One region of the Citrobacter sp. Marseille-Q6884 genome, then DNA from elsewhere that is predicted to be linked to it. Evidence: predicted binding sites of a transcription regulator. Region 1 holds the regulator's gene; each other region holds the start of a gene.
What was found. The regulator CRP, encoded in region 1, controls carbon source genes, mostly activating them, when cyclic AMP is high. The targets are predictions, from matches to a motif close to ATGTGANNNNNNTCACAT.
Positions count from the first base shown of each region.

Region 1 (5,655 bases):
CATGAACCCCATCAGGCGGTATAGTAGCCGCAGATTAAAAGAAGACATCGCATAAGTTATGACTCAAATTACGTCCCCCGACCTCAGCATTGCCAATGACAACAGCGCGGAGTTTGTCCCCATGCGCGGTATCCGTAACCGCCATCTGCAAACAATGCTGCCGCGCCTGATCCGCCGTAAAGTGAAGTTCGATGCCCACTGGCAGCGTCTGGAATTACCCGACGGCGACTTTGTCGATCTGGCATGGAGCGAAGATCCGCATCAGGCGAGGCATAAACCCCGTCTGGTGGTATTTCATGGCCTGGAAGGCAGTCTGAACAGCCCCTATGCGCACGGTATGATTGAAGCAGCGCAAAAGCGCGGCTGGTTAGGTGTAGTGATGCATTTTCGTGGCTGCAGCGGCGAACCGAATCGCCTGAACCGCATTTATCACTCCGGTGAGACCGAAGACGGCACCTGGTTTTTACACTGGCTTGAGCGGGAATTTGGTCGTGTACCCACCGCGGCGGTAGGTTATTCGCTCGGTGGCAACATGCTGGCATGTCTGCTGGCAAAAGAAGGACACGCCATCCCGATTGATGCCGCAGTGATTGTCTCTGCGCCTTTCGTGCTTGAAGCCTGTAGCTATCACATGGAAAAGGGATTTTCTCGCGTCTATCAGCGCTATCTGCTCAATCTTTTAAAAGCCAATGCCTCGCGTAAGCTTGAGGCCTATCCGGGTTCACTGCCGGTGAGTCTGGCACAGCTCAAGTCTTTGCGCCGCATTCGCGATTTTGACGATCTCATTACCGCCAAAATTCACGGTTTTGCCGATGCGATAGACTATTATCGTCAGTGTAGCGCCATGCCGTTACTCAATCAGATCGCCAAACCGACACTGATTATTCACGCGAAAGACGATCCGTTTATGGATCATCACGTGATCCCGAAACCGGAAAATCTGCCCTCGCAGGTGGAATACCAGTTAACCGAGCATGGCGGACACGTCGGATTTATTGGCGGTACGCTACGCCGGCCTGAGATGTGGCTGGAATCGCGTATCCCCGACTGGCTGACAACGTATCTGGAGGCATCATCATGATAATACCGTGGCAAGATATCTCCCCCGACGCGTTGGACAATCTGATTGAAAGCTTTGTCTTGCGTGAAGGCACCGATTATGGTGAACATGAACGCTCGCTCGAACAAAAAGTCGCCGACGTCAAACGCCAGCTACAATCAGGTGAAGCCGTGCTGGTGTGGTCCGAACTGCATGAAACGGTCAACATTATGCCGCGGAAACAGCTTCGCGACTGATCCGTGGATGACGGCTGGCGACAATAAAAAACGACTTTTACCCTAAATAAATCAGGCAACAGGAAGGTAGACAGTACACCTCCGGCTTGACGAATGACGGGTACATTTATGGAGTTATTATGTCTGCCAAATATCCGGTCATTGCGGTAACAGGATCCAGCGGCGCGGGGACCACCACCACCAGCCTCGCGTTTCGAAAAATTTTCGCGCAGTTAAACCTGCGTGCCGCCGAGGTGGAGGGGGACAGTTTTCACCGCTATACCCGTCCTGAAATGGACATGGCGATCCGCAAAGCGCGCGACGCCGGGCGACATATCAGCTATTTCGGCCCAGAAGCCAATGATTTCAGCTTGCTGGAACAGACGTTCATTGAGTACGGCCAGACAGGCAAAGGTCAGTCCCGTAAGTATCTACACACCTACGATGAAGCCGTTCCGTGGAATCAGGTTCCAGGTACCTTTACGCCCTGGCAAGCGCTTCCTGAACCAACGGACATCCTGTTCTACGAAGGACTGCACGGTGGCGTCGTCACCCCCCAGCAAAACGTGGCCAGGCATGTCGATCTGCTGGTTGGCGTCGTCCCTATCGTCAACCTGGAATGGATCCAAAAACTGACTCGTGATACCAGCGAGCGCGGACATTCGCGCGAAGCGGTCATGGACTCGGTCGTTCGTTCAATGGACGATTACATCAATTACATCACCCCACAGTTTTCCCGTACGCATATAAACTTCCAGCGCGTTCCGACTGTTGATACCTCCAATCCCTTTGCTGCCAAGAGCATTCCGTCACTGGATGAAAGCTTTGTGGTGATTCATTTTCGTAATCTGGAAGGGATTGATTTCCCCTGGCTGCTGGCGATGCTGCAGGGTTCATTCATTTCCCATATCAATACGTTAGTGGTGCCGGGCGGTAAAATGGGATTAGCGATGGAATTGATCATGCTGCCGCTGGTGCAACGGCTGATGGAAGGGAAAAAGATCCAGTAAACGGTGAGAAATGCCCGATGGCAGTATGCTTATCGGGCACTCTGTATTACGCCGCAATCACTTCATAGGAATGGGTGATGTTCACCGCTTTTTCCAGCATCAGCGCGACGGAGCAATATTTCTCCGCAGAAAGGTCAACGGCACGAGACACAGAAGCGTCTTTCAGATCATTGCCCGTGACGATGAAATGCAGATTGATATGAGTGAACAGACGCGGCGCCTCTTCACGGCGCTCAGAGGTGAGCTTCACTTCGCAGTTGGTCACGTCCTGGCGGCCTTTTTGCAGGATCGACACTACATCAATCGCGCTACACCCACCCGCAGCCATTAATACCATTTCCATCGGGCTCGGCGCTTTATCACCGGAGTTACCGTCCATCAAAATTTGGTGGCCTGAGGCGGACTCACCGAGGAAGGTTAACCCCTCAACCCACTTTACACGCGCTTGCATATTTCGTAACTCCAATGTTTCAATTTTCCTGACAGATTACGCGCACATAACAATTCTCGCAACGGAAGGCGACCTGCGTCATGCTGAAGCGAGACACCAGGAGACACACGGCGAAAGCTATGCTAAAACAGTCAGGATGCTACAGTAATACATAGACGTACTGCATGTATGCAGAGGACATCACATTACAGGCTGCAGCATTCTTTTTAGCAGCCCCCTTCCCAGGTAGCGGGAAGCACATTTTGGCAACCCAGAGGCAGCGTCGTTTTCTGGCTCTGGAGACAGCTTATAACAGAGGATAACCGCGCATGGTGCTTGGCAAACCGCAAACAGACCCGACTCTCGAATGGTTCTTGTCTCATTGCCATATTCATAAGTACCCATCGAAGAGCACGCTGATTCACCAGGGTGAAAAAGCGGAAACGTTGTATTACATCGTTAAAGGCTCAGTGGCAGTACTGATTAAAGATGAAGAAGGAAAGGAAATGATCCTCTCTTATCTGAATCAGGGCGATTTTATTGGTGAACTGGGCCTGTTTGAAGAAGGCCAGGAACGTAGTGCCTGGGTTCGCGCTAAAACCGCATGTGAAGTCGCTGAAATTTCATACAAAAAATTTCGCCAATTAATCCAGGTGAACCCGGATATTCTGATGCGCCTGTCATCTCAGATGGCTCGTCGTCTGCAAGTCACGTCCGAAAAAGTGGGCAACCTTGCCTTCCTGGACGTTACCGGTCGTATCGCTCAGACGCTGTTGAATCTGGCGAAACAACCTGATGCGATGACCCACCCGGACGGTATGCAGATCAAAATCACCCGTCAGGAAATTGGCCAGATTGTAGGTTGTTCCCGTGAAACCGTTGGTCGCATCCTGAAGATGCTGGAAGATCAGAATCTGATCTCCGCGCACGGTAAGACCATCGTCGTCTACGGCACGCGTTAATCCCATCGTAATGGCGCGTTACCACGTAATGCGCCATTTTTGTTTACACCGATGTGGCGAAGACTGATCTATCACCCCGAAATCAACTACGCACTACGACAAACACTGGTGCTGTGTTTACCTGTGGCTGTCGGTCTTATCATTGGTCAGCTTCATCTGGGGCTCCTCTTTTCCCTCGTCCCCGCCTGTTGCAACATTGCCGGTCTTGATACACCGCATAAGCGTTTTTTCAAACGCCTGATTATTGGCGCATCGCTGTTTGCTGGCTGCAGTTTGGTCATGCAATTGCTGCTGGCGCAGGAAATTCCGCTACCGCTAATCCTTACCGGCCTGACGCTCATTCTCGGCGTTACCGCAGAATTAAGTCCGCTGCATGCGCGACTGTTGCCGGCCTCGCTGATTGCCGCGATTTTCACGCTGAGTCTGGCAGGAAACATGCCCGTCTGGGAGCCCTTGCTCATCTATGCGCTGGGTACATTGTGGTACGGCCTGTTCAATTGGTTCTGGTTTTGGTTGTGGCGTGAGCAACCGCTGCGTGAATCCCTCAGCCTGCTGTACCGGGAACTGGCCGATTACTGTGAAGCAAAATACAGTCTGCTGACCCAGCACATTGATCCTGAAAAAGCCCTGCCCCCGTTGCTGGTCCGTCAACAGAAAGCGGTGGATCTCATTACCCAGTGCTATCAGCAAATGCACATGCTTTCAGCGCACCATAACAACGAATACAAACGTCTGCTGCGGGCTTTTCAGGAAGCGCTGGATTTGCAGGAGCATATCTCAGTCAGTCTTCACCAGCCGGAAGAGGTACAAAAACTGGTCGAGCGCAGCCATGCGGAACAGGTGATTCGCTGGAATGCGCGAACCGTCGCCGCTCGCCTTCGCGTGCTGGCTGATGACATTTTGTATCACCGCTTGCCGACGCGTTTCTCAATGGAGAAGCAGATCGGTACGCTGGAGAAAATCGCCAGGCAGCACCCGGATAACCCAGTCGGGCAATTTTGCTACTGGCACTTTAGCCGGATTGCGCGCGTACTGCGTACCCAGCGCCCGCTGTATGCCCGGGACTTAATGGCTGACAAACAACGCCGGTTGCCGTTGCTCCCGGCGCTGAAAAACTATCTGTCATTGAAATCTCCCGCGCTACGCAATGCCGGGCGCATCAGCGTCATGTTGAGCATCGCCAGCCTGATGGGAAGCGCCTTACATCTGCCAAAACCTTACTGGATACTGATGACCGTCCTGTTTGTGACACAGAACGGCTACGGCGCAACCCGGGTGCGTATTCTGCACCGTTCAGTGGGAACGCTGGTTGGACTGGTCATTGCCGGGGTCACATTGCACTTCCATATCCCTGAAGGGTTCACGCTGGCGGCCATGCTGCTTATCACGCTGGTCAGCTATCTGATCATCCGCAAAAACTACGGCTGGGCTACGGTGGGCTTTACGGTTACGGCGGTGTATACCCTGCAGCTGCTGACGCTGAATGGGGAACAATTTATCATCCCGCGGTTTATCGATACGGTGATGGGCTGTTTGATCGCCTTTGGCGGTACGCTCTGGCTGTGGCCGCAATGGCAGAGCGGCCTGCTGCGTAAGAATGCCCATGATGCGCTGGAAGCCGATCAGGAAGCCATCCGTCTCATCCTCAGCGACAATCCGCAGGCCACGCCGCTCGCGTATCAGCGCATGCGGGTCAATCAGGCACACAACACGTTATTTAACTCTCTGAACCAGGCCATGCAGGAGCCAGGGTTTAACTCGCACTATCTGGCAGATATGAAACTGTGGGTCACGCACAGTCAGTTTATCGTCGAGCACATTAACGCGATGACCACGCTGGCGAGAGAGCACACGGTGCTGACGCCGGATCTGGCGCAAAGGTATCTGGAATCCTGCGAAATCGCCCTCCAGCGCTGTCAACAACGGCTGGAATATGACGGGCCGGGAAGCTCCGGCGATGTGAACATTCTCGAGTCGC
Region 1 is NZ_CAMDRE010000001.1:773,467-779,121, forward strand. It holds gene N7268_RS03780 (hydrolase) at 59-1,081, shown strand; gene N7268_RS03785 (YheU family protein) at 1,078-1,296, shown strand; gene N7268_RS03790 (phosphoribulokinase) at 1,416-2,285, shown strand; gene N7268_RS03795 (OsmC family protein) at 2,332-2,736, opposite strand; gene crp (cAMP-activated global transcriptional regulator CRP) at 3,045-3,677, shown strand; gene N7268_RS03805 (YccS/YhfK family putative transporter) at 3,729-5,655, shown strand, end outside.

Region 2 (5,655 bases), 680 kb from region 1:
GACACAAATTAAAGTCAAAGATGTGCTTTTTGCCATGGTAAAAGAGGTGGAAGGTCGCCCGGCGGTCTCTCTGAAAACCAGCCCTGAACTTGCCGAGTTATTGCGTCAGCAACATAGCGATGTACGGCCAAGTCGGCACCTGAATAAAGCGCACTGGAGTACAGTGTATCTGGATGGCTCGCTGCCTGATTCACAAATCTATTATCTGGTCGATGCCTCGTGGCAACAGGCCGTCAACACGCTGCCTGAAGATAAGCGCAAGCTGCTGGCGTAATTATTTGCCGCTCCCTGATGGCTCAGGAAGCGGCATTTGCACGATTACAGCATCGGTTTGAGGAAACGCGCTGTGTGTGACGCTTCACACTCGGCAACGGTTTCCGGCGTACCGGAGACCAGAATTTCCCCACCGCCGCTGCCGCCTTCCGGGCCAAGATCGACAATCCAGTCCGCAGTCTTAATCACGTCCAGGTTGTGCTCAATGACGACGATAGTGTTGCCCTGATCCCTGAGCTGGTGCAGCACGTCCAGCAACTGCTGAATATCCGCAAAATGCAGGCCCGTCGTCGGCTCATCGAGAATGTACAGCGTTTGTCCGGTTCCGCGTTTTGACAGTTCTCGCGCCAGCTTCACGCGCTGGGCTTCCCCACCGGAAAGCGTCGTGGCTGACTGACCAAGACGAATGTAGGTTAGACCAACATCCATCAGGGTTTGCAGCTTACGCGCCAGCGCCGGAACGGCATCGAAGAACTCACGCGCCTCTTCAATCGTCATATCCAGCACTTCGTGGATCGTCTTGCCCTTGTACTTAATTTCCAGCGTTTCGCGGTTATAGCGTTTGCCTTTGCACTGATCGCACGGCACGTAGATGTCCGGCAGGAAGTGCATTTCGACTTTAATCACACCATCGCCCTGGCAGGCTTCACAGCGTCCGCCACGCACGTTAAAACTGAAACGGCCCGGTGTATAGCCACGCGCACGGGATTCCGGCACACCGGCAAACAGTTCGCGAACGGGGGTAAACACACCCGTGTAGGTGGCCGGGTTAGAACGCGGCGTACGGCCAATCGGGCTTTGGTCAATGTCGATCACTTTATCGAAGTGCTCCAGCCCCTGGATATCGCGATACGGCGCAGGTTCAGCCAGCGTCGCGCCGTTGAGCTGGGTCTGGGCAATCGGGAACAGCGTGTCATTAATCAGCGTGGATTTACCCGAACCGGATACACCGGTAATACAGGTAAACAGGCCAACCGGCAGCGTCAGGGTGACATCTTTCAGGTTGTTGCCGCGTGCGCCAGTCAGTTTCAGCACTTTTTCCGGGTTAGCCGGTACGCGCTGTTTCGGGACGTCAATCTTCCGCTTGCCGCTCATGTACTGGCCGGTCAGTGATTCCGGCACCGCCATAATGTCATCCAGCGTCCCTTCTGCGACGACCTGCCCACCGTGAACACCCGCGCCAGGGCCAATATCAATCACGTGATCGGCGGCGCGAATCGCATCTTCATCATGCTCCACCACAATCACGGTATTACCCAGGTTACGCAGATGGATAAGCGTGCCCAACAGGCGCTCGTTATCGCGCTGATGCAGACCGATGGACGGTTCATCCAGCACGTACATGACACCCACCAGACCTGCGCCAATCTGGCTCGCCAGACGGATACGCTGCGCTTCGCCGCCGGAAAGCGTTTCGGCTGAACGGGACAGCGTCAGATAATTAAGGCCGACGTTAACCAGGAACTTAAGGCGATCACCGATCTCTTTGAGGATTTTTTCCGCGATTTTTGCGCGTTGGCCAGCAAGTTTCAGGTTGCTGAAGAAATCCATCGCATGGCCGATGCTCATGTCGGAAATCGCCGGTAGCGGCGTGTTTTCGACAAAGACGTGGCGTGCTTCACGGCGCAGACGTGTACCTTCACAGCTGGCGCATGGTCGGTTGCTGATGAATTTCGCTAACTCTTCACGTACCGCACTGGATTCAGTCTCTTTATAACGACGTTCCATATTGTGCAATACGCCTTCAAACGGGTGACGGCGTACCGAAGTATCGCCGCGATCGTTCATATACTTGAATTCAATATTCTCTTTACCGGAACCGTACAGTACCACTTTGTGAACGTTAGGGCTCAGGCTGGCCCACGGGGCTTCCACATCAAACTTATAGTGTTCTGCCAGCGATTTAAGCATCTGGAAGTAGTAGAAGTTACGACGATCCCAGCCGCGAATCGCGCCACCCGCCAGCGACAATTCAGGGTTCTGGATCACGCGATCGGGATCGAAATACTGCTGAACGCCGAGGCCATCACAGGTCGGACACGCGCCCGCCGGGTTGTTGAACGAGAACAGGCGTGGTTCCAGCTCGCGCATGCTATAGCCGCAAATCGGGCAAGCGAAGTTCGCGGAGAAGAGCAACTCTTCTGCTTTGGGATCGTCCATGTCGGCAACCACTGCGGTGCCGCCGGAAAGCTCCAGCGCAGTTTCAAACGATTCTGCCAGGCGCTGAGAGAGATCATCGCGGACTTTGAAACGGTCGATGACCACTTCGATAGTGTGTTTCTTTTGCAGCTCAAGCTTAGGCGGATCGGAAAGGTCGCACACTTCACCATCAATACGGGCGCGGATATAGCCCTGGCCTGCCAGGTTTTCCAGCGTTTTGGTGTGTTCGCCTTTACGCTCTTTAATGACCGGCGCCAGCAGCATCAGACGCTTGCCTTCCGGCTGCGACAGGACGTTATCCACCATCTGGCTAACGGTCTGCGCCGCCAGCGGGACGTCATGGTCCGGGCAGCGAGGCTCGCCGACGCGGGCAAACAGCAGACGCAGATAGTCGTGAATTTCGGTGATGGTACCCACCGTGGATCGCGGGTTGTGGGATGTCGATTTTTGCTCAATTGAGATGGCTGGCGACAGCCCCTCAATATGATCGACATCCGGCTTTTCCATCAGCGAAAGAAACTGACGCGCGTACGCGGAAAGGGATTCAACGTAACGACGCTGTCCTTCGGCATATAAGGTGTCGAAAGCGAGCGAGGATTTGCCTGAGCCCGAAAGCCCGGTGACGACAATCAGCTTGTCGCGCGGGATGACGAGGTTGATGTTTTTGAGATTATGGGTGCGGGCGCCCCGAACTTCGATCTTATCCATTCATCTTTCCCGGATTAAACGCTTTTTTGCCTGGCTGCAGGGTGCTACCGGCGATCACGAACGGTTAATTATGACACAACCTGACCTGAATGGATATACAGTATTGGAATGCAAAACGCAGGTGTCTGTGCAACAATGTCTGACTGAGGTTGTTTACTGGAATCGACCTCGCAACGTAGTAAAAGCGCTATTGGTAATGCTACAATCCCGCGCTTACACTTATTAAGAAACGTTTTTCAGGAGACACGATCATGGCCAGCAGAGGCGTAAACAAGGTGATTCTCGTCGGTAATCTGGGCCAGGACCCGGAAGTACGCTATATGCCGAATGGTGGCGCAGTTGCCAACATTACGCTGGCTACTTCCGAATCCTGGCGTGATAAAGCGACCGGTGAAATGAAAGAGCAGACTGAATGGCACCGCGTTGTGCTGTTTGGCAAACTGGCTGAAGTCGCCAGCGAATATCTGCGTAAAGGTTCCCAGGTCTACATTGAAGGTCAGCTGCGTACCCGCAAATGGACCGATCAGTCTGGCGTAGAAAAGTACACCACCGAAGTGGTTGTCAACGTTGGCGGCACCATGCAAATGCTGGGTGGTCGTCAGGGTGGTGGCGCACCGGCGGGTGGTAATGCGGGTGGTGGTCAACAGGGTGGTTGGGGTCAGCCTCAACAGCCGCAGGGTGGCAATCAGTTCAGCGGCGGCGCACAGTCTCGTCCGCAACAGTCTTCTCCGGCAGCGCCGTCTAACGAACCGCCGATGGACTTCGACGACGATATTCCGTTCTGATCCCTCTGTACGTTCAGTTGAATATGGTTACCCCGATATCAGGGTAACCATCTGCCTTCTTGTTATCAGGCTAATACACTCTTATCAGGTCAACACCATCGGCCAGTCTGGTGGGGTATGACTCATTACGTCCATCATGACCGATCCGATGTTATTCCAGATCGTGGATATATCCACCATGCTGATGCCGAGCAATCCGGTCACAAACCAGCAGGCAAAAACCAGCCCTAACCCGCTGCTAATAACCGCCAGGCCAATATAATCTGATTTACGAAAACGAATATTGAGTGTACTGGCTAGAAACATCAGTACCGCGCTGAGCAGCTGCCACCGCAGTAGAACCACGCCAGTTGTTATTGTTGCCATGAAAAATGTCCTCAGAAGCTCTTAATGCCAGGACAGCGCGGGGTGTTCACAGAAGGTGTGGTTCTCTGGCTATCGACGGGCATTTACATGAATGAAACAATGTTTCTCTTACATGATTTTTTGTGAACTATATCACATGTGCTCGTTTGTTCACCAGTCTTGAACGCTATTTTTGGCGGCAAATAACCATATAATATGTATGGATATATGGACGTGAATGAATAATAAATAATTCTTCACTGAAGGTGTATTTATGTTGCCTGTTATCTTTATCTGGAATTAATCGTTAAAAAATTTAATGTATTTTTTATACAGAGCAAGTATAACGCTTATAAAGCATTACGACTTCTGGATAATGATGTTTCCAAAAAAGTTTAACTTTAAGTTTGCCTTATGGAAAAATAATATCATCATCCACAATATCGGACTTTTACATACAGAAGTCTGTTGCTAATGTTGATAGATTCATGCAACTTAATCAAATGGTGGTTATAGCATCCTGCCTTGATGGGTACTGGCATATACGATACAGGGAAATAGGGCTGACATGAATCACAGTGCGCGACGTAAGATGCTAAGGCTCCTCGGAACGTTCATGGTGGTATTGCTCCCCGTGGTACTGGCGTTATGGTTTGCTCACTTCCGGGCGATGTCCGAAACCCGAAATCAACTCCGTTCTTTTGCTCACCTGGTGTTAAATAAAACAGAATTGGTCATCCAGCAAGCTGATTTAGCGCGTGATATGGCACAACTGTATGAGGGGGAGATGTGTACTCCTGCTCACCAGAAAAGCATGCTGAATATTATTCGCGGTCGCTTATATATCAGCGAGCTAATTTATGCACAGGCTGATCGTTTTTTGTGCTCCGCCTCGCTGGCACCCTCTGCTCCGTATATTATGCCGCGCGCTGACTATAAACGTTCACCAAACATCTCTATCTATTACTACCGCGATACCCCGTTTTTTCCTGGCTATAAAATGACGTATATGCAAAGAGGAAACTACGTCGTCGTTATCAACCCATTATCTTACAGTGAGGTCATGTCAGATGACCCGAACCTGGCCTGGGGTGTCTATGACACGGTAACGGATACCTTCTTCTCTGCCAGCGATCAGACTGTCGTTGCGCAATTCTTACCGCTGGTGCGTACTGAAACCGCGACGTTTCAGAGGGGCGATCGCTTCTATACTATCGTTCATTCAGAAAAGCGCCCGATTGCGATTATTGTTTCAACCTCTGGCGATCGCGTGAATCAGATTTTCTATCACGAAGCGGCATTAACCGTTCCTTTCGGGATAATATGCAGCATCCTGATACTGCTTATGTGGTGGCGCACACGCCAGGAATACTCATCTCCGCGT
Region 2 is NZ_CAMDRE010000001.1:1,457,241-1,462,895, forward strand. It holds gene N7268_RS06920 (MmcQ/YjbR family DNA-binding protein) at 1-274, shown strand, start outside; gene uvrA (excinuclease ABC subunit UvrA) at 319-3,141, opposite strand; gene ssb1 (single-stranded DNA-binding protein SSB1) at 3,393-3,926, shown strand; gene N7268_RS06935 (YjcB family protein) at 4,011-4,292, opposite strand; gene N7268_RS06940 (EAL domain-containing protein) at 4,840-5,655, shown strand, end outside.
Region 2: N7268_RS06935 (YjcB family protein) is a predicted target of CRP. The motif match lies at 4,413-4,430, and genes of this name have one in related genera.

Region 3 (5,655 bases), on a different contig from region 1:
CACCGATCATTACGCGCGGGAAAGCAAAAACCACAGCGATAATAAGGCCGATCAAACCTGCGACTTTTCCGAAATAACGCAACATAAATGCGGAAAAAATAAGCAGCATCATGCCATGATCACCAGGGAAACTGTCTTTCGACGCATCTTTGGTTGGAATATGCAGCAGTTCACTGACGCGATTAATATTCTCTATCATGAGCGTGGGGCTGGCGCGTTTAACCGGAATCAGCGCCTGGCCTAACTGGTTTAATACGACTGCGGTGAGCAGCATGACCAGGCCGATGCCCACAATGCGTCGGCGACCTTCCGGCGTTTCTTTCAGCCAGTAATGCAGCATCAACGCGCCCATCGCCAACAACGAGCAACCATCAAATGCCCGATTATTCGTGATAGCAACAACCCAGAGGAAGAGTGGGCTTTCGACCAGCTTCTGATTAAAGAAGTGGAAGACCGCGTAATCAATCGAAAACCAGAATCCATGCCCGGTCGGCATGTACCATGACAGAAACAGCGCCAGACCTGCGATATTCAGCAGGAGTATATAAGGGTATCGGGTTTTCATCGTCGTTTACCATTGCTAAAAAACGGGGCAACCTTACGCGCAATCGTCTAAACGAAGCCTCAACAGTGCGCTCTGTAATGCATTCCAGTCGGTTTCGGTGTCTGAGATGAGTTCAATGCGACTGTCCGGAGGCGCGACATTTTGCGTCTCAATGTTCCAGTCATCTCCCTGACGGTTGATACGCACTAACCCTTCTTTAATACGCATGACGCCCTTTACACGGCCAACGGGGGCAAGGCGCGACCATTCCAGCAGACCGATAATGTCAAACACGGTGTCGGCGTCAAAAATCCAGCCACAGGCCTGATGACCCTGACCGCTGTTCAGACTGCGACGCCAACGTTGTTGCCCTGGTAAACTCAGCGCCGCCAGCCCTTTTTTATCGGCATGCTGATGAGCGTGTGCCGCACTGGCGGGAAGTTCTGCCAGATTCAGCCGCGGGAGATCCAGCAGTTGCCCGTCAATGTTCCCGTGATCGGCATGAATCAGCTGGCGGTTACCGCCGTAGTGCTGCCACCAGATCTGCAGGGCAGCTTCGCTTTCTGCAGTGGCGCGATCGGATTTGTTAGCGACAACGATATCTGCGGCGGCTAACTGATCGCGGAAATTATCATTGGCGACGCTTTTTTCATCCAGTAATAAACGAGGATCAAGGAGACAGAGCGTGGCGCGCAGGTCAATCCACGGTTCGTAAACCGGTGCGGTCAGTAAATCCAGGATCTGTTTGGGATGGCCAAGACCGGTGGGTTCAATCAACAACCGGTCGGGTTTCCCCTGGCGCAGCAGCGTATTAAGCCCAACCTGCATAGGCAGACCGTTCACGCAACACATGCAGCCACCGGGGATCTCTTTGAGCAGCGCGCCGCTGTCTGCCAGCAACGCACCGTCAATACCGACCTCGCCAAACTCATTGACCAACACGGCCCACTTCTCGGCGGGGTCTTTGTTCGCTAATAGATGAAGAATCGAGGTGGTTTTGCCACTGCCGAGAAAACCGGTGATGAGATTGGTTTTGGTCACGTTTGCTCCAGAATCAAGAATTACCGTAGGGCTTGTCATAATCCTGGCGAAAAATGAACAAAAAGAGAAGGGAAGAGAGGACGAAGAGGGGCTTCGTCCTTTTTAATGGCAGAAATTGTTAATTATTTAACGTATCCATGACAGCCTGGCGTGCACCGTGTTGAGCGAGTCGTTGCCAGGCCTGCTCGACGGCAGCGACAAATCGTGGGTTCTGCGCAAGGTCGGTGGCGAAGATTTCGTGCAGTGAAAGCAGTGCTGTGACACGTTCTGATTCTGTACTGCCTGCAACAATGGCGCGAATTTTGTCACTTAAGGGATCGCGTATATCAATATCTGCTCCTGAATCGTCAACGCCGCTGACGTAGCGCATCCAGCCGGCAATGCCCAGTGCCAACAGGGGCCATTCGCTTTGACGGGCTAAATGAATACGGATGCCCTCCAGCATACGCTGCGGTAATTTCTGGCTGCCGTCCATCGCGATTTGCCAGGTTTTGTGTTTCAGCGCCGGGTTCGCAAAGCGTTCCAGCAGGTTCGTGGCATACTGATTTAAATCGACATTAGTGATCTGCAGCGTGGGGGCTTGTTCATTGAGCATCAGGCGATAAGCGGCTTCACGAAACGCACTGTCTTGCATACAGTCGCTGATGTGCTGAAACCCCGCCAGATATCCGAGATACGCCAGAAACGAATGACTGCCGTTCAGCATGCGTAGCTTCATTTGTTCCCACGGCAGCACGTCATCAACCATCTGTACGCCTGCGCTCTCCCATTGCGGGCGACCGGAGACAAAATGGTCTTCAATAACCCACTGGATAAAGGGTTCACAGCTGATTGCACAAGGGTCGGCGACGCCAAGTTGCTGGGCAATCTCCTCCAGTGACTCTTCGGTAGCGGCAGGGACAATACGGTCCACCATGGTACCCGGGAAACTCACCTGTTCGAGTATCCACTTTGCCAGCTCAGGCGAGCGTTTTTCAGCCATCCCCAGCACAGCGTTTTTTACCACATGACCGTTATTGGGAATGTTATCGCAGGAAAGAACGGTAAAAGGTTGCAGTCCGCGTTCACGTCGGCGGTGCAGGGCTTCGACGATAATACCCGGCGCTGAGTGCGGCTCGTCCGGTGTTTGCAGATCATGGGCGATACGTGGATTAGTGATATCCAGCGACCCCGTTGCCGGGTCAATGCAGTATCCCTTTTCCGTGATGGTTAACGAAACGATAGCCACCTGCGGTTCACAGAATTTTTCGATAATGGCAGCCAGTGAATCCAGCTTTGCATTCAGGCATTCGCGGACGGCGCCGACCACAATGGGCTGATTGCCGTTTGAGCCTTTTTCTAACACCGTATATAAATGATCCTGTGCGCGAAGTTGACTCATCAGTCGATCACCGCTGAACAGGCTTATCTCACAAATTCCCCAGTCTCCACCCAGCGCGTTCAATACGCGGTCGGTCAATAACGCCTGATGAGCGCGATGAAAAGCACCGAAACCAAAATGCACGATTCGCGTTTTTAATTGTTGGCGATCGTAGCGCGGCATCAATACATTTTCCGGGAGTGAAGCAGAGGCAATAGTTTTCATTAAATACACCTGATTAACCATTAATTAACAATGGCAGTATAAAGTTATATGACAGCAAGTTAAATTGGTGTGCCTGATTTATCCATGGAGTGTGAGCTGGATCAATCAATCATCGGCGTCATATTGATCCTGCAGCAGATGCCTGTATGGTAGTCATCATTCAGGTAGCTTAATTTGGTATAACAACTTGTGAGGTGAAGCAATGGAACAAACCTGGCGTTGGTACGGACCTAACGATCCGGTATCGCTTGATGATGTGCGTCAGGCAGGCGCAACGGGCGTTGTGACCGCCTTGCACCATATCCCCAACGGTGAAGTATGGCCCGTTGAAGAGATTCAAAAGCGACAGGCGATTCTGGCTGAAAAAGGGCTAACCTGGTCGGTTGTGGAAAGTATTCCTGTTCACGAAGATATTAAAACGCGTTCCGGGCAGTATCAAACATGGATTGCGAATTATCAGCAGAGTATTCGCAATCTGGCAGCCTGCGGCATCGATACCGTGTGCTATAACTTTATGCCGATCCTCGACTGGACGCGTACTGACCTTGAATATCAATTGCCGGATGGCTCTAAAGCGCTGCGTTTTGACCAGATAGCGTTTGCCGCATTTGAGTTGCACATCCTGCAACGCCCGGGCGCTCAAGCGGATTACACGGCTGAAGAACAGCAGCAGGCGTTGGCCTATTTCAATGCGATGAGTGATGCGGATATTGAAAAGCTGACCCGCAACATTATCGCCGGTCTGCCGGGGGCGGAAGAAGGTTATACGCTGGACCAGTTCCGCGCTCGCCTGGCGGAATATGACGGTATCAGCAAAGATGATCTGCGAAACAATATGGCTGTTTTTCTGCGCGCGATTGTACCAGTAGCGGAAGAAGTCGGCGTTCGCCTGGCCGTGCATCCTGACGATCCGCCGCGTCCGATCCTGGGTCTGCCCCGTATCGTTTCGACCATTGAAGATATGCAATGGCTGAAAGAGACGGTCGATAGCATCTATAACGGTTTCACGATGTGTACCGGTTCGTACGGCGTGCGCGCGGATAACGATCTGGTGAAAATGATTGAAACGTTTGGCGATCGCATCCACTTCACGCACCTGCGTTCGACCTGTCGTGAAGACAACCCTAAAACCTTCCACGAAGGCGCGCATTTGCAGGGTGATGTGGATATGGTCGCGGTCGTGACGGCGATCCTGACAGAAGAACAGCGACGCAAAAAGGCCGGCGACCTGCGTCCTATCCCGATGCGTCCTGATCATGGTCATCAGATGCTTGACGATCTGCACAAGAAAACCAATCCAGGCTACTCCGCCATTGGTCGTCTGAAAGGGCTGGCAGAAGTGCGTGGTGTCGAACTGGCGCTGAAACAAACGCAGTTCCGCGACCTGCTGTAATCCCGTTCACAGGGATTGAGCGTCCGGCTCGATCCCTGTCATCCTCTAAGGCTGCAATAACGCCTGCTCCAGCACCATCAATACCTTTCTTATTTGTGGGATCTGTAACCCGCCAAAGCCGAAAAACGCAACTTCGTCGCTATTTTCTTTGCGCCATGCGCTTTCTGAGCCATTTTCAATGTTCTGTAGCGTATCAAAACGAACCCCTGCCTGCAGGCAGCGTTCCTGCAGCGTTGCCATGATGTCGGCCGACCATGCGACGCGTAAAGAGAGGTGCAGGCCAGCCGTTGCGCCATCAATTCTTCCGTCGGGAAACAGGGTGCACAGGCCGTTGCGTAAGAGCGTAAGGCGTTCTGCGTAATGGCAGGCCAGCTTGCTGATATGGGTATAGAAAACCTGGTTCTGCATCAATTCGGCCAAAAACTGCTGCAATAACCACTGACTGCCGTTGTTGTTGAGCGCCTTCATATTCTGTACTGCCGGAAGCAGCTCATCAGGACAAATGAGATAGCCAAGTCGTGCGCCTGGGCCCAGTGTTTTTGAAAATGTCCCCATATAGATAACCCGATTGTGATAATCCATCGCTTTGAGCGCAGGAAGGGGATTCTCACCGTAAGTAAAAACGGCATCATAATCATCTTCTATGATGTAGGCTCCGACGCGCTGTGCCCACGTCAGCAAAGCGCTGCGTCGTTCCAGCGAAAGTACACTTCCCATCGGATACTGATGTGCAGGTGTCACATAACAAAGTTGAGTTTCATATTCGGGTAATTTATCTGTACACAACCCATGGTTATCCACAGGAATTGACGTAATGTCGGCGCCGTAATAATTAAAAAGATGCCATGCACCAGAGTAACAAGGGGATTCGGTCACAATATGACACTTTTTTTTCTGACATATCGCATGATGAAGAATAAATATCTGGCTGAGCAGAGATAAGCCTTCCTGAATCCCGTTAGTAATGATGATATTGTCTGCGCGAGTATTAATTCCTCGGGATAAATTCAGGTATCTTACCATTTGCTCACGCAACGAAAATAATCCATTTGGTGAATGATAACGGGTAAATAATTGTTCTTTAAGCATGCT
Region 3 is NZ_CAMDRE010000002.1:521,344-526,998, forward strand. It holds gene N7268_RS17480 (phosphatase PAP2 family protein) at 1-565, opposite strand, end outside; gene N7268_RS17485 (CobW family GTP-binding protein) at 599-1,585, opposite strand; gene N7268_RS17490 (mannitol dehydrogenase family protein) at 1,704-3,170, opposite strand; gene uxuA (mannonate dehydratase) at 3,373-4,563, shown strand; gene N7268_RS17500 (PLP-dependent aminotransferase family protein) at 4,609-5,655, opposite strand, start outside.
Region 3: N7268_RS17490 (mannitol dehydrogenase family protein) is a predicted target of CRP. The motif match lies at 3,260-3,277, and genes of this name have one in related genera.

Region 4 (5,655 bases), 210 kb from region 1:
ACGGTGCTGCCCGCCAGACCACCACGAATCGCCTGGTACACCAGATCAGGATTCACACCCGCTTTGGTCGCCAGCGTCAGCGCTTCGGACATTGCGGCGATATTCAGCGCCACAATCACCTGGTTTGCCAGTTTGGTGACGTTACCCGCGCCGATTTCCCCGGTATGCACGACAGAGCCGGCCATCGCTTTCATCAGGTCATAATATTTGTCGAAGATTGCTTTATCGCCGCCAACCATCACAGACAGGGTGCCATCAATCGCTTTCGGTTCACCACCGCTTACGGGTGCATCCAGCATATCCACGCCTTTTGCTTTTAGCGCCTCGCTGATTTCACGGCTTGCCAGCGGAGCAATGGAACTCATGTCGATCAGGACAGTGCCCGGCTTCGCGCCTTCGATAATTCCGCCTTCACCTAACGCAACGTCCTTCACGTGCGGGGAGTTCGGCAGCATCGTGATGATCACATCACACCGCTCGGCTATCGCTTTGGCGGTGCTGGCGGTTTCTGCGCCTGCGGCGATCAGTTCGGCAATCACTTCCGGGTTACGGTCGGAAACCACCAGCGAGTAACCGGCTTTAATGAGGTTCTTACTCATTGGTTTACCCATGATCCCCAGGCCAATAAAACCCACTTTCATCGTCATCATTGTGTCTCTCTCTTGTTGCGGTGGTGATTATTTTTTAAAGGCATCAGCCAGTTTCTGCGTCGCAGAGCGGAAAACGCCAAGGTCGCTGCCGACGGCAACGAAGGTTGCCCCCCACTCCAGATAACGGCGAGCGTCCGCTTCCACCGGCGCCAGAATGCCGCTTGGCTTACCATGGGCTTTCGCACGAGCAAAAATGTGTTGAATCGCTTTCTGTATGTCCGGATGCGAGGCGTTGCCGAGATGGCCTAACGCGGCGGCCAGATCGCTTGGGCCAACGAAGATGCCATCCACACCATCCGTCGCGGCAATCGCGTCAACGTTATCGACCCCCTGCTGGCTTTCGATCTGCACAAGGACAGTGATGTTCTTATTCGACTGAGCGAAGTAATCCGCTACGGTGCCAAACATATTGGCGCGATGGGAAACGGACACACCGCGAATACCTTCCGGCGGATAACGGGTAGACGCCACAGCCCGCACCGCTTCTTCTTCGGTTTCCACAAACGGGATCAGGAAGTTATAGAACCCAATATCCAGCAGACGCTTGATAATCACCGGCTCGTTGGTCGGCACACGCACAACCGGTGCGCTGGCACTGCCTTTCAGCGCCATTAATTGCGGAATAAACGTAGAGATATCGTTCGGCGCATGTTCACCGTCCAGCACCAGCCAGTCAAAACCCGCCAGGCCTAATACTTCGGTACTGATGGGGTTGGCCAGCGCGGACCAGCAGCCAATCTGAATCTGTTGCGCCGCCAGGGCCGCTTTAAATTTGTTCGGGAAGATCGTGTTATTCATCGCCTATACCTTTGTTTATTTCTGCAATTCCATACGTTTAATGTCACCGACAATAAACAGGTAGCAAACCATCGCCATCAGCGCCGAACACCCTACGAACATCAGCGCAGCATTAAATGAGTGCAGCTCACTCACCAGATAACCAATTACCAGCGGGGTAACGATAGAAGCCACGTTACCAAACACGTTAAAGACCCCACCGCACAGCCCCACAATCTCTTTCGGCGCAGTATCCGAAATCACCGGCCAACCAAGCGCGCCAAAACCTTTACCAAAGAACGCCAGCGCCATCAGCGCAACCACCAGGGTGGTATTGTCCGTGTAGTTACACAGAATGATGGTCGAGGCGAGCAGCATGCCGAGCACAATCGGCAGCTTGCGCGCCAGCGTGATGCTGGAACCACGTTTAATCAGATAATCGGAGAACACACCACCCAGCACGCCACCGGCAAACCCGCACAGCGCCGGAATGGAGGCCACCAGACCCACTTTCAGAATCGACATCCCTTTTTCCTGCACCAGGTAAATCGGGAACCAGGTCAGGAAGAACCAGGTGATGGTGTTGATAAAATATTGTCCGAAGAATACCCCCAGCATCATGCGATTGGTCAGCAATTGCTTGATGTAGTGCAGTTTCGGACCACTCGCCGCCGCGCCCGGCTTCTTGTGATCCATATCCACAACCGCGCCGTTATCGGAAATAAACTTCAGCTCTTCTTGTGACATACGCGGATGGTCGGTTGGATTATGGATCAGCTTGACCCACAGCCCGGTCAGCACAAAACCTATCGCGCCCATCACGGTAAAGACGTGCTCCCAACCCCAGGCAAAGGTCAACCAGCCCAGCAGCGGAGAGAACAGTGCCAGAGAGAAATACTGTGCGGAGTTAAAAATAGCCGATGCGGTGCCACGTTCTTTGGTCGGGAACCAGGCTGCCACAATACGGGCGTTTGCCGGGAAGGAGGGCGCTTCCGAGAAACCCAGCATGAAACGCATGATAAACATTGAAACACCCGCCCAGGCCAGCGGGAACATATCCACAAAGCCCTGCAGGAAAGTGAACAGTGACCAGAAGAACAGGCTGTAGGTGTAGACTTTCTTCGAGCCAAACTTGTCGAGCAGCCAGCCGCCGGGGATTTGCATCAGCAAGTACGCCCAACCGAAGGCAGAAAAAATGTAACCCATTGAGATGGCGCTAAGCTGCAGCTCTTTTGCCACTTCAGTACCAGCAATAGACAGCGTTGCACGATCCGCGTAGTTAACGGCGGTCACAATAAATATTATCAGCAATATTAAATAGCGGGTGTGCGTGCCCTTCTTTTTCTCTACAACCGTATCCAGAATCATTTTATTTACCTCGGGTACATAAGCATTTTTATTATTATTGAGTAGGTATTCCTGGTGATAAATTACCATTAATTAAAACAAGTAATAATATCAGACGCGATACAACCGTGATTTAGTATAATCAGCATGGCACCGTTAATCATTGTGCAATCGCTCATTAACAACGCGTATTTAAAATATTATCTTAGGCATATGCACATAAGTATGGGCGCTGATGCACACATTTGTAGATTGATGCCCCCGGCGGCGCGGCTTTCCCGATATTAAGTGATCCTCGTCACGTTCTTAGATTTAAACTCCTGACATTCTTATTTCATAACACGGAATCTTTCGTCCCTATAATTAGATTCAATATATATAACCCACTGGCTGGAGAATACTGGCAATGGCCGACATCGAAATTAGACAAGAATCGCCGACGGCGTTTTATATTAAAGTACACGACACGGATAATGTGGCGATTATTGTCAATGACAATGGTCTGAAAGCCGGAACACGCTTCCCGGATGGACTGGTATTGGTTGAGCATATTCCCCAGGGCCATAAAGTGGCGCTCACGGATATTCCTGCACATGGCGAAATCGTGCGTTATGGCGAAGTCATCGGCTATGCGATGCGCGATATCCCGCGCGGCAGTTGGATCGATGAATCCATGGTTGAACTGCCCAAAGCCCCGCCGCTGGAGACACTCCCACTGGCCACAAAAGTACCGGAGCCGCTTCCGCCTCTGGAAGGTTATACCTTTGAAGGTTACCGCAATGCCGATGGCAGCGTCGGTACCAAAAACCTGCTCGGCATCTCCACCAGCGTCCACTGCGTGGCGGGCGTTGTCGATTATGTGGTGAAAATCATTGAGCGCGACCTGTTGCCAAAATACCCGAACGTAGACGGCGTGGTGGGGCTGAACCACCTGTATGGTTGCGGTGTTGCGATCAACGCGCCGGCAGCCGTCGTGCCCATTCGGACCATCCATAATATTGCGCTGAACCCCAACTTCGGCGGCGAAGTGATGGTTATCGGCCTCGGTTGCGAAAAGCTCCAGCCAGAACGCCTGCTGGAAGGGACTTCTGACGTAAAAAGTATTCCGGTAGACAGTGCCAGCATTGTCAGCCTGCAGGATGAAAAACACGTTGGATTTAGATCCATGGTTGACGACATTTTGCAGGTTGCCGAGCGCCATCTGGCAAAACTCAACCAGCGTCAGCGCGAAACCTGCCCGGCATCTGAACTGGTCGTCGGTATGCAATGTGGCGGTAGCGATGCGTTTTCCGGCGTAACGGCCAACCCGGCGGTCGGCTACGCGTCCGATCTGTTGGTGCGCTGCGGAGCAACCGTCATGTTCTCGGAAGTCACTGAAGTGCGTGACGCGATCCACCTTCTGACGCCACGTGCAATCAACGAAGAGGTGGGTAAACGCCTGCTGGAAGAGATGGCCTGGTACGACAACTATCTTGATATGGGCAAAACCGACCGTAGCGCAAACCCCTCTCCGGGCAACAAAAAAGGGGGGCTGGCAAACGTGGTGGAAAAAGCGCTGGGCTCCATTGCCAAGTCGGGCAAGAGCGCCATTGTCGAAGTGCTGTCACCCGGGCAGCGTCCAACCAAACGCGGTCTGATTTACGCCGCAACGCCTGCCAGTGATTTTGTCTGCGGCACCCAGCAGGTCGCTTCAGGCATTACCGTACAGGTGTTCACTACCGGTCGCGGGACACCGTATGGTTTGATGGCCGTACCGGTGATTAAAATGGCAACGCGTACAGAGTTGGCCAACCGTTGGTTTGATCTGATGGACATCAACGCCGGAACCATCGCCACGGGTGAAGAGACCATTGAAGAAGTGGGTCTGAAGCTGTTCGAATTCATTCTCGACGTCGCCAGCGGACGCAAAAAAACCTTCTCGGATCAGTGGGGGCTGCATAACCAGCTGGCGGTGTTTAACCCGGCGCCGGTCACCTGACTTTCGAAATGAAAGCGAGAAACAAAACGGGGATTTATCCCCGTTTTTCATGCCGCCTGTTGAAAAGATAAAGTGATAACGTTCGCATTTTCAAAGGTTTTTTTTAGCGCCTCTTTTTTTCGGTTTTAACACGCAAAAACATGCTAACAACATGAAATAAAAAGAAATAATAGCAGCATAAAATTAAGTTATATTTTCGTTTTGATAAAAGAGAAACCTACCGAAAGACGCCGCAGTTTTATTGCGATAATCCCCTCTTTTTTCCTCCTTTGACTTTCCCTTTTGTTACACAGATTATTCGATAGCTCCTGTAATTTACCTCCAAGCATTCTGACCTGAATAAAGAGGGAAGTTATGTATACCCTGAATAAAAATAATGTCGCATTGGCGTGCCTTATTTCATGCTTACTGGCTACACCTGTCGTCGCGAGCGCCGAAGGGCAGGCTGAATCTAAGCCTGTTAAATTACGCTACACGCTGTGGGATCGAAATCAGCTTCCTGGCGAACAACAACTGGTTAATGAGTTTGAAAAAAATAACCCGGGCGTTAAAGTTGAAATTGAATTAACCCCGTACGATCAGTATTTCATAAAATTAAGTTCTGCCGTGGGTGGTAATGTTGCTCCAGATGTATTCTGGATGAATATGCCTAATTTCCAGCAGTATGTTAAAAATGGCATGCTGGAGCCGCTGAGCGGTTATCTGAAAGATAAGTCATCACCCAATCTGGATGATTTTGTAAAAAGCTCAGTAGACGCCTATCAATACCAGGATAAACAATACGCTATCCCCCGGGATATTGACGCGATTGCCGTCTGGTATAACAAAAAACTGTTCGATCAGGCGGGTGTCGCTTATCCAGATAAAAACTGGTCGTGGGATGATTTAAAACAGAAAACTGAG
Region 4 is NZ_CAMDRE010000001.1:564,653-570,307, forward strand. It holds gene garR (2-hydroxy-3-oxopropionate reductase) at 1-647, opposite strand, end outside; gene garL (2-dehydro-3-deoxyglucarate aldolase) at 678-1,448, opposite strand; gene garP (galactarate/glucarate/glycerate transporter GarP) at 1,464-2,795, opposite strand; gene garD (galactarate dehydratase) at 3,181-4,752, shown strand; gene N7268_RS02620 (ABC transporter substrate-binding protein) at 5,107-5,655, shown strand, end outside.
Region 4: garD (galactarate dehydratase) is a predicted target of CRP. The motif match lies at 3,061-3,078, and genes of this name have one in related genera.